DNA from 2 places in the Gordonia sp. YY1 genome. Region 2 is predicted to be linked to the other one. Evidence: riboswitches for the same ligand, from Rfam matches in the RefSeq annotation. Region 2 holds a riboswitch; the other holds the start of a gene.
What was found. Region 2 has a riboswitch for thiamine pyrophosphate ahead of thiC (phosphomethylpyrimidine synthase ThiC). Riboswitches for the same ligand answer to the same signal wherever they lie in the genome.
Positions count from the first base shown of each region.

Region 1: it holds a riboswitch for thiamine pyrophosphate, as region 2 does, so the genes downstream of both, thiO (glycine oxidase ThiO) here and thiC (phosphomethylpyrimidine synthase ThiC) in region 2, are expected to answer to the same signal.

Region 1 covers NZ_WXYI01000018.1:84,911-89,240, reverse strand. Annotated here, with positions in the region: gene BPODLACK_RS19640 (hypothetical protein) at 1-140, opposite strand, end outside; gene BPODLACK_RS19635 (NUDIX hydrolase) at 468-950, shown strand; gene BPODLACK_RS19630 (hypothetical protein) at 967-1,344, opposite strand; gene thiE (thiamine phosphate synthase) at 1,798-2,499, opposite strand; TPP riboswitch at 2,547-2,656, shown strand; gene thiO (glycine oxidase ThiO) at 2,650-3,726, shown strand; gene thiS (sulfur carrier protein ThiS) at 3,729-3,929, shown strand; gene BPODLACK_RS19610 (thiazole synthase) at 3,922-4,330, shown strand, end outside.
Region 2 covers NZ_WXYI01000001.1:372,390-376,719, forward strand. Annotated here, with positions in the region: gene BPODLACK_RS01715 ((2,3-dihydroxybenzoyl)adenylate synthase) at 26-1,684, shown strand; gene BPODLACK_RS01720 (GNAT family N-acetyltransferase) at 1,749-2,096, opposite strand; TPP riboswitch at 2,280-2,394, shown strand; gene thiC (phosphomethylpyrimidine synthase ThiC) at 2,385-4,076, shown strand; gene thiD (bifunctional hydroxymethylpyrimidine kinase/phosphomethylpyrimidine kinase) at 4,154-4,330, shown strand, end outside.

The sequences.
Region 1 (4,330 bases), on a different contig from region 2:
TGCGCACGTTCGCGGGCGGTCGCGACGAGCTCACGACGATCGGCGAGGACCTGGCGGATCGGCGGCGATGACTGGGCGGGACGGAACGTGCGACCGCCACGGGTGAGTGCCGTCCGCACGGAGGACGCATCGCCGGTCACCTAGCTGATCCCCTTCTCGAACGCTGGATCGTCTCCGGTGTGGCCGCTCGGTCGCCGGCCCCCGTTCCGGCTCCCGCGACCTGTCTGAAGAAATGACTCAACGGGGTCATCGCTCACCGGGTCGTGCGTGTTTCAGCCTATGCCATCGGTGAGGGTTCCTCCGGGCATCGCGGTCGCACGTCGCGCGCCGACGGCTCGGCCCGTCGTCGGGTCGGGCCGGAGCCCATACCTCTCACTGATTCGGCGGATCGCCCTGGCAGGCCGCGCGTGTCTCACTTACGGTGGAGGAATCCGGCGATCGGCTCGTCGGGTCTGCAAGGAGGTGTGGTGCGCGGAGACGGCGACGGCTGGGTGATCGATCCCGACGGTTCACGGTATTGGGGTGTTCACGGCGCAGCGGGTCTGCTGCTCCGGGCGCCGTTGGCCGACGGCGTGACGGGGGTCCTGCTCCAGCATCGCGCCGCGTGGTCCCATCAGGGTGGTACCTGGGCACTGCCCGGCGGCGCCCGGGACTCGCACGAGGGCGCCATCGACACCGCGATCCGGGAGGCCGAGGAGGAAGCCGGCATCAGCGGCGACGAACTGCGGGTTCTCGCCGCGGTCGTCACCCACGAAGCGCCCGGCGGATGGACCTATACGACGGTCATCGCCGAGACCGACGAACCGGTGCAGACGGTGGCCAACTTCGAATCGACGGAACTGCGCTGGGTCTCCGAACAGCACGTCGACCAGCTTCCGCTGCATCCGGCATTCGGCCTGGCCTGGCCTACACTGCGCGAGCGGATCGCGGCACTCGACCCGCAGGCGTAGCGAGCACCCCACCCGCTCACTTCGGAGCGGGTCCGAGCAGTCGGTTGGCCCCGGAGACCAGCGCCGCGATGTTCGCCTCGTCGCCGGTGCTGCCCTCGCCGAACGCCCACGCCTGCCTGCCGTTGTTCTCGCACAGCAGGAACGTGGCGATTGCGCCGTCGATCTCGCGCTGGTGCAGTCGCAGGATCTGAACCGGCGCGCCGAGGTCGTAGAGGATCGAGGTCATCGCGCCGAGCGGTCCGGCGGCGACGGCGCTGCACGACATGATGCGATCGGCGATCGCGATGGTCGCGCGGCATTCGACGAGGTCCTGACGGGCCGGTGCGACCGACCACGATCCGAGCCGGATGGTGCCGCCGCTCGCATATTCGTCGGTGAATCGTTGCCAGCTCATCCCGATGACCTCCTCGCGCATACCCGCGGGCAGCGGACGGCGGAAGTGTTCGGTGATGGGGTCAGCCGACGGCGCGGTCGCGTGTCCGTGTCGTGAGAAGGATGGGTGAGGCAGATGAAGAGGATGCATCTCGAAAGCCGATTTCGGTCGAAGAACAGATGACCGACAAGAGCGCGCAACCGACCCGCAGCGGGGGGTCGGTCAGAATCAGACCCCGCTGCGGCGGGTTACGAGCGCGCGCTTGATGCACATCATGATCGGTCCAGCCTAGACCTCTGTGGTGAGTGCGGCAAATGGATTTTCACCACTGAGATCTGCCCCGGTGATCCGCCCCTGAAATCGACCCCCGGAGTACGCCCTCCAGAGCGTGACCGGTGACGATACGCACGTGGCGCCGCCCCGGAGGGTGCTTTTCCGGGGCGGTTTCTCGGGGCGGATTTCCGGGCCCGGGCGCTACAGCCGTGCGAGGAGCTCCGCGGCCGCCGCAGCAGGGTCGGCGGCGGCCGTGATCGCCCGCACCACGACGATGCGGCGCGCTCCGGCGGCGGTCACCTCCGGCACCCGCGGAGCATCGATGCCGCCGATCGCGAACCACGGCTTGTCCGGAGTCCCGGGTTCGGACATCGCCGCGGCGGTCGTCGTCACCAGATCGAGCCCGGCGGCGGTCCGACCCGGTTTGGTGGGGGTGGTCCAGCACGGGCCGACGCAGAAGTAGTCGACGTCGGGGTCGGCGGCGGCTGCTGCAGCCTGCCCGGGGTCGTGGGTGGATGCACCGACGATCGTCTCGGGGCCGACGATCCGGCGCGCGACCCGTGGCGGCAGGTCACCCTGTCCGACATGGAGGACGTCGGCGCCGGACAGTGCGGCGATGTCCGCGCGGTCGTTGACCGCGAGCAATGCGCCGTGGGCGTCGACGACGTCCCGCATCGCGGCGAGGATCTCGAGCTCCTCGCGGGCTTCGAGAGTGCCGAACTTCTTCTCCCCGGGTGACCCCTTGTCGCGAAGCTGCACGATGTCGACGCCGCCGGCGAGGGCGGCGTTCACGACCTCGAGCAGGTCGCCGCGTTCACGCCGCGCGTCGGTGCACAGGTAGAGCCGGGCGGAGTCCAGGCGGCGGCGCAGTTCGCGAGCACGCGATTCGGGGGCAGTCGTCACGGCGACCAGGCTAGCCGCGCCGGTGCGGGCCGGGCGTAGGGTGGACCGCGAGAACACACGGGAGCCCGGACCGGCCGGGCTGAGAGTGCGGACCCTCCGCTGACCGTCGAACCTGATCCGGGTCATTCCGGCGAAGGAAGGTGATCTGGCGTGAGCCATGTTGTCGAGGAACAACCCCACCCGGAGCAGCCCGACCGTGCGCTGACCGTCGTCGGCGGTGGCGTGATCGGTCTGACCTGTGCGCTCGCTGCCGCAGATGCGGGCTGGCAGGTCCGCGTCGTCGACGCCGGGCACGAGGAGCGGGCGTCGTGGGTGGCGGGCGGCATGCTCGGTTTGCTCGGCGAGGGGCATCCGGGTGAAGAAGCGGCGCTCGCGATGTCGGTGGAGTCGGTGCGGCGCTGGCCGACGCTGGTGAAGCGTCTCGGCGACCCCGCGATCGTCACGGCCACCGATTCCCTGTTCGTCGCCGCGTCCGCCGCCGACGCCGAGTACCTGCAGCATCTCGCGGACTTCGTCTGGGCCGAACAACCGCGGACCGACGCCACACTCAGCACGGTCACGGGTCGCGAGATCCGTTCGCTGGAGCCGTCGTTGAGTTCGCGGCTCGTCGGTGGCTACCGGGCGGTGGGCGAGTGGTCGATCGACAACCGTCGTCTGCTGGCGACCCTGCGCAGCGCAGGGGCCGCCGCGGGGGTGCGGTTCACCGAGGCGCGGGTGGGCAGCCTGGCCGACGTCCACGACCATGCCGGCCCGCGGGACCAGATCCTTGTCGCCGCCGGACTCGGCACGGCGGAACTGCTTCCCGACGTGCCGCTCCACGCGGCGAAAGGGGAGATCCTGAGACTGCGCCGGACGCGGTGGTCGGTGCCGCCGCCTGGGCACGTGGTCCGTGCCCGGCTCCACGGCCGAGCGGTGTACCTGGTGCCGCGCGAGGACGGGATCGTGGTCGGCGCAACGCAATACGAGGCCGGCGGTTTCGGTGACCGCACCCCGCAGGTTAGTGGGGTCGCCGATCTGCTCGCGGACGCCATCGAGGTGATGCCGGGTCTGCGCACCTACGAGCTGGTGGAGGCGGGTGCCGGACTGAGGCCGTGCACCGCCGACGGGTTACCGATCGTGAAGCGGGTCGACGACCGCACGGTGGTCGCGACCGGACACGGGCGCAACGGCATCGTCCTCGCGCCGGGCACTGCGGACAATGTGCTGGGAATTCTGGAAGGAGCATGACCGTGACCATCACCGTGAACGGAGAGAACCTCGACGTCGGCGACGACGTGTCGGTGGGGGACGTCGTCGCCCGCCTCGGCCTACCGGACCGGGGGATCGCGGTGGCCGTCGACGGTGCGGTCGTCCCGCGCGGACAGTGGTCGCAGCACACGATGACCACGGGCGCGGTCGTCGAGATCGTGACAGCGGTGCAGGGTGGCTGAGTCCGAGGTCGTCGACGTCGCCGGCGGTTCCGACGCCGACCCGCTCCGGATCGGCGGCCGCGAGTTCTCTTCTCGTCTGATCACCGGAACCGGTGGCGCGACAAACCTCGCGAGCCTGGAGCGGGCCCTCGTGGCGTCGGGAACCGAACTCACGACCGTGGCGGTACGTCGCGTCGACGCCGCGTCCGGGACCGGTGTCTTCGACCTGCTGCGCCGTCTCGGCATCGCGGTCCTGCCCAACACCGCCGGCTGCCACACCACCGCCGAGGCGGTGCTCACCGCGCAGCTGGCCCGGGAGGCGTTCGAGACGAACTGGGTGAAACTCGAGGTGGTGGCCGACGAGCGCACCCTGATGCCGGATGCCGTCGAACTCGTGGACGCCGCGGCCTCGTTGGTGGCCG
Region 2 (4,330 bases):
TCCTGCCTGTGTTTGAATGGGTCCCATGCAGACGCATCTGGACCGAGTGACCGACCTGCTCGACGGTTTCACCCCGTACGCCGACGTCCAGGCCGAGCGCTACCGGGACGCCGGACTGTTCCGCGGCCTCCCGCTGTTCGCGAGCTTCGACGCCAGTGCCGATCGCATCCCCGAGGCGCCGGCCGTCACCGATGCGTCGACCGACGGACCGCGGACGCTCAGCTACTCCGACCTGCGTGCCGCCTCGCTGCGTCGTGCGGCAGGTTTCGTCGAGGCCGGACTCCGGCCCGGACAACGCGTCGTCCTGCAGCAGAACAACTCCCTCGACTTCGTCGTGAACCTGTTCGGTCTGCTCCGCGCGGGCATCGCCCCGGTGATGACCCTGCCCGCCCACCGGATCACCGAGATCGCCCACCTCGCGGCCGGCGCCGGGGCCGTCGCCTACATCGGCGAGGACGGACGGCGCGGCTTCGACTTCCGGGATCTCGCCACCGAGCTGCAATCCCGCGTCCCGGACGTCGAGCACGTGTTCATCTCCGGCGATCCCGGTCCGTTCCGGGCCGCACCGGATACGGACCCCGCCGCGGTCGACCTCCCGTCCCCGCCGGATCCCGGTCTCCCGGCGCTGTTCCTGGTCTCGGGCGGCACCACCGGTCTGCCCAAACTGATCGCGCGCACCCACGACGACTACGACCTCAATGCGCGACTGTCGAGCGACGTCGCGAACCTGACGGCCGACGACACGTACCTGGTCGCGCTGCCCGCGGCCCACAACTTCCCGCTGTGCTGCCCGGGCATCCTCGGCGTCCTCGGCGTCGGCGGCCACGTCGTCTTCACCGACAACCCCAGCCCCGACCACACCTTCGACCTCATCGAACGCCACCGCGTCACGGTGACCGCGCTGGTCCCCGCCCTCGCGCAGCTGTGGTGCGCGGCGACCGAGTGGGAACCCGCGGACATCAGCTCCCTGCGACTCCTCCAGGTCGGCGGCGCCAAGCTGGCCCACCCCGACGCCGTCGCGCTCGACGAGGCGCTCGGCGACGTGGTCCAGCAGGTGTTCGGCATGGCCGAGGGGCTCATCTGCTACACCCGGCCGGACGAACCGCGCGATCTCGTCCACGAGGTGCAGGGTTCACCGATGTCCGAGTTCGACGAGGTGCGCGTCGTCGACGACCAGGGCGCCGACGTTCCCGACGGCGAAGAGGGCGAACTGCTGGTGCGCGGCCCGTACACGATCCGCGGGTACTACCGGGCGGACGCCCACAACGAGAAGTCCTTCACCCCCGACGGCTTCTACCGATCGGGGGACAAGGTGACCCGCCTGCCCTCCGGACACCTGTCGGTGACCGGCCGCATCAAGGACACCGTCGTCCGGGCCGGCGAGAACGTCGCTGCCGACGACGTCGAGGAGAACCTGCTCGCACACCCGTCGGTGCGACAGGTCGCGGTGGTCGGGCTGCCCGACGATGCGCTAGGTGAGAAGATCTGCGCCGCGGTCGTGCTCTCCCACGACCATCCGCCGGCCCAGCCGCTCGAACTGGCCGCGCTCCGCACGTTCCTCGCCGACCGCGGCCTCGCGTCGTTCAAGCTCCCCGACGTGGTCCGCATCGTGCGGTCCCTGCCCGTCACCGCCGTCGGCAAGATCGACAAGAAGGTCCTGCGTACGACGCTGCTGGCGGGATGAGCCGGTTGAGCCGCCCTTCCCGCTGGTTGAGCCGCCCTTCCCGCTGGTTGAGCCTGTCGAAACCTCACACGGGCGCGAGCTCCACGATTCCCGGGTGATGGTCGAGGTAGTCCTTGGTGAACGAACACACCGGCCGGATCCGCGCGTTGTGTTCACGGGCGAAATGGATGACCGTCCGGGTGAGACGCGTCGCAAGCCCGTGGCCGGTGTACTCGTCGTAGAGCACGGTGTGCAGAACGGTGATGGTCGTCTGGCCGTCGACGGTCTCCATCGAATAGCCGAGTACGCCGACGAGATCGCCCGCAACCCAGAGTTCGAACCGTTCGCGGTCGGGATTGTGCACCACCTGAGCGATCTGCTGCAGGATGGACCTCGCCGATTGCGGCGGTCGATGCCGGTTCTTGCGTAGCACCTACACCTCCTCATGTCGTCACCGTCTGCGGGTCACCGGCATCACGCCACTTCTTGACGTTCGGCCCCCTGTGACTAGGGTCACACCCTACCTTACGGATCCGTAACTGCTGAGAAAGGGTCTCGATCTGCCTGGCATCGGGTGGCTGCTCCGCGGACGTTGTATGGTGGCGAGCGCAACACAACTACACACCGCGGGGGCTCTCACGATGACCGAGGGCTGAGATGGCGACGGGCGGTCGCCGACCGCTCGAACCTGTCCGGGTAATGCCGGCGTAGGGAGACCATCATGGGCACACGTGTATCCACCACACCCACCACTGCAACCTTCGAAGACGGCGGACTGACCACGGGACCGATCGAGGGCAGTTCCAAGCACTACCTCGCCGTCGATCATCTCCGCGTACCGCAGCGTCGGATCCACCTCACCAACGGCGAACACCTCGACGTCTACGACACCTCGGGTCCGTACACGGACACCGAAACCGAGATCGATGTGGAGCGCGGACTGCCGAAGACCCGCGACTCGTGGCACCGCCCGGAACCGATCGACGGCGCGAGCACCCAGCTCGCGTGGGCACGAGCGGGGATCATCACCGACGAGATGCGGTTCATCGCCGCGCGTGAGGGCGTCGACGCCGAACTCGTCCGCTCCGAGGTGGCCATCGGTCGCGCGGTGATCCCGGCCAACCATCGTCACCCCGAATCGGAGCCGATGATCATCGGCAAGCGGTTCGCGGTGAAAATCAATGCGAACATCGGGAATTCGGCGGTGCGCAGCTCGATCGCCGACGAGGTCGAGAAGATGGTGTGGGCCACGCGTTGGGGCGCCGACACGATCATGGACCTCTCGACCGGCGCCGACATCCACACCACGCGCGAGTGGATCCTGCGCAACTCCCCCGTACCGGTCGGCACCGTGCCCATCTATCAGGCACTCGAGAAGGTGAACGGCGATCCGGTCGCCTTGACGTGGGAGATCTACCGCGACACCGTGATCGAGCAGGCAGAGCAGGGAGTCGACTACATGACGGTGCACGCCGGGGTCCTGCTCCGCTACGTGCCGCTGACCGCCCGGCGGGTCACCGGAATCGTCTCCCGAGGCGGTTCGATCATGGCCGCCTGGTGTCTGGCTCACCACGAGGAGTCGTTCCTGTACACGCACTTCGACGAACTGTGCGAGATCTTCCGCCGCTACGACATCACCTTCTCCCTCGGCGACGGACTACGGCCGGGGTCGATCGCGGACGCCAACGACGAAGCCCAGTTCGCCGAACTGCGCACCCTCGGCGAACTCACCACCATCGCCAAATCCCATGGCGTGCAGGTGATGATCGAGGGACCCGGACACATCCCGATGCACAAGATCGCCGAGAACGTGCGCCTGGAGGAAGAACTCTGCGAAGAGGCACCCTTCTACACACTGGGTCCCCTGGCCACCGACATCGCACCCGCCTACGACCACATCACCTCCGCGATCGGTGCGGCGATGATCGCCCAGGCGGGAACGGCGATGCTCTGTTACGTGACGCCCAAGGAGCATCTCGGGCTGCCCGACCGCGACGACGTGAAGGTCGGCGTCATCACGTACAAGATCGCGGCCCACTCCGCAGACCTCGCGAAGGGGCATCCCCGGGCACAGGAACGTGATGACGCATTGAGCAAGGCGCGCTTCGAGTTCCGCTGGATCGACCAGTTCAACCTCGCCCTCGACCCGGACACCGCCCGCGAGTACCACGACGAGACCCTGCCGGCCGAACCCGCGAAGACAGCTCACTTCTGCTCGATGTGTGGTCCCAAGTTCTGCTCGATGCGGATCTCCGCCGACGTGCGCGCCTACGCGGAGGAGAACAACCTGGTGACCGCCGAGGACATCGACCGCAAGATCGCCGAGGGCATGGCCGCGAAGTCGGCCGAGTTCGCCGAGGGCGGCAACCGCGTGTACCTGCCCCTCGAGGCCAGTCGAGGCGGTTCCGCGTGACCGGCCAGCCACCGCAAGGCCACGGGGACCTCGAATTGCTGCCCGTCGCGGCACCGGGTGAGACGCCGGTCCGCGTGATGACCATCGCCGGATCGGATTCCGGTGGCGGCGCCGGCATCCAGGCCGACATGCGCACCTTCGCGCTGCTCGGCCTGCACGGTTGCGTCGCGGTGACCGCGGTGACCGTGCAGAATTCACTGGGCGTCAGCGGCTTTCAGGAGATCGCACCGGAGACCGTGTCCGCCCAGATCCGC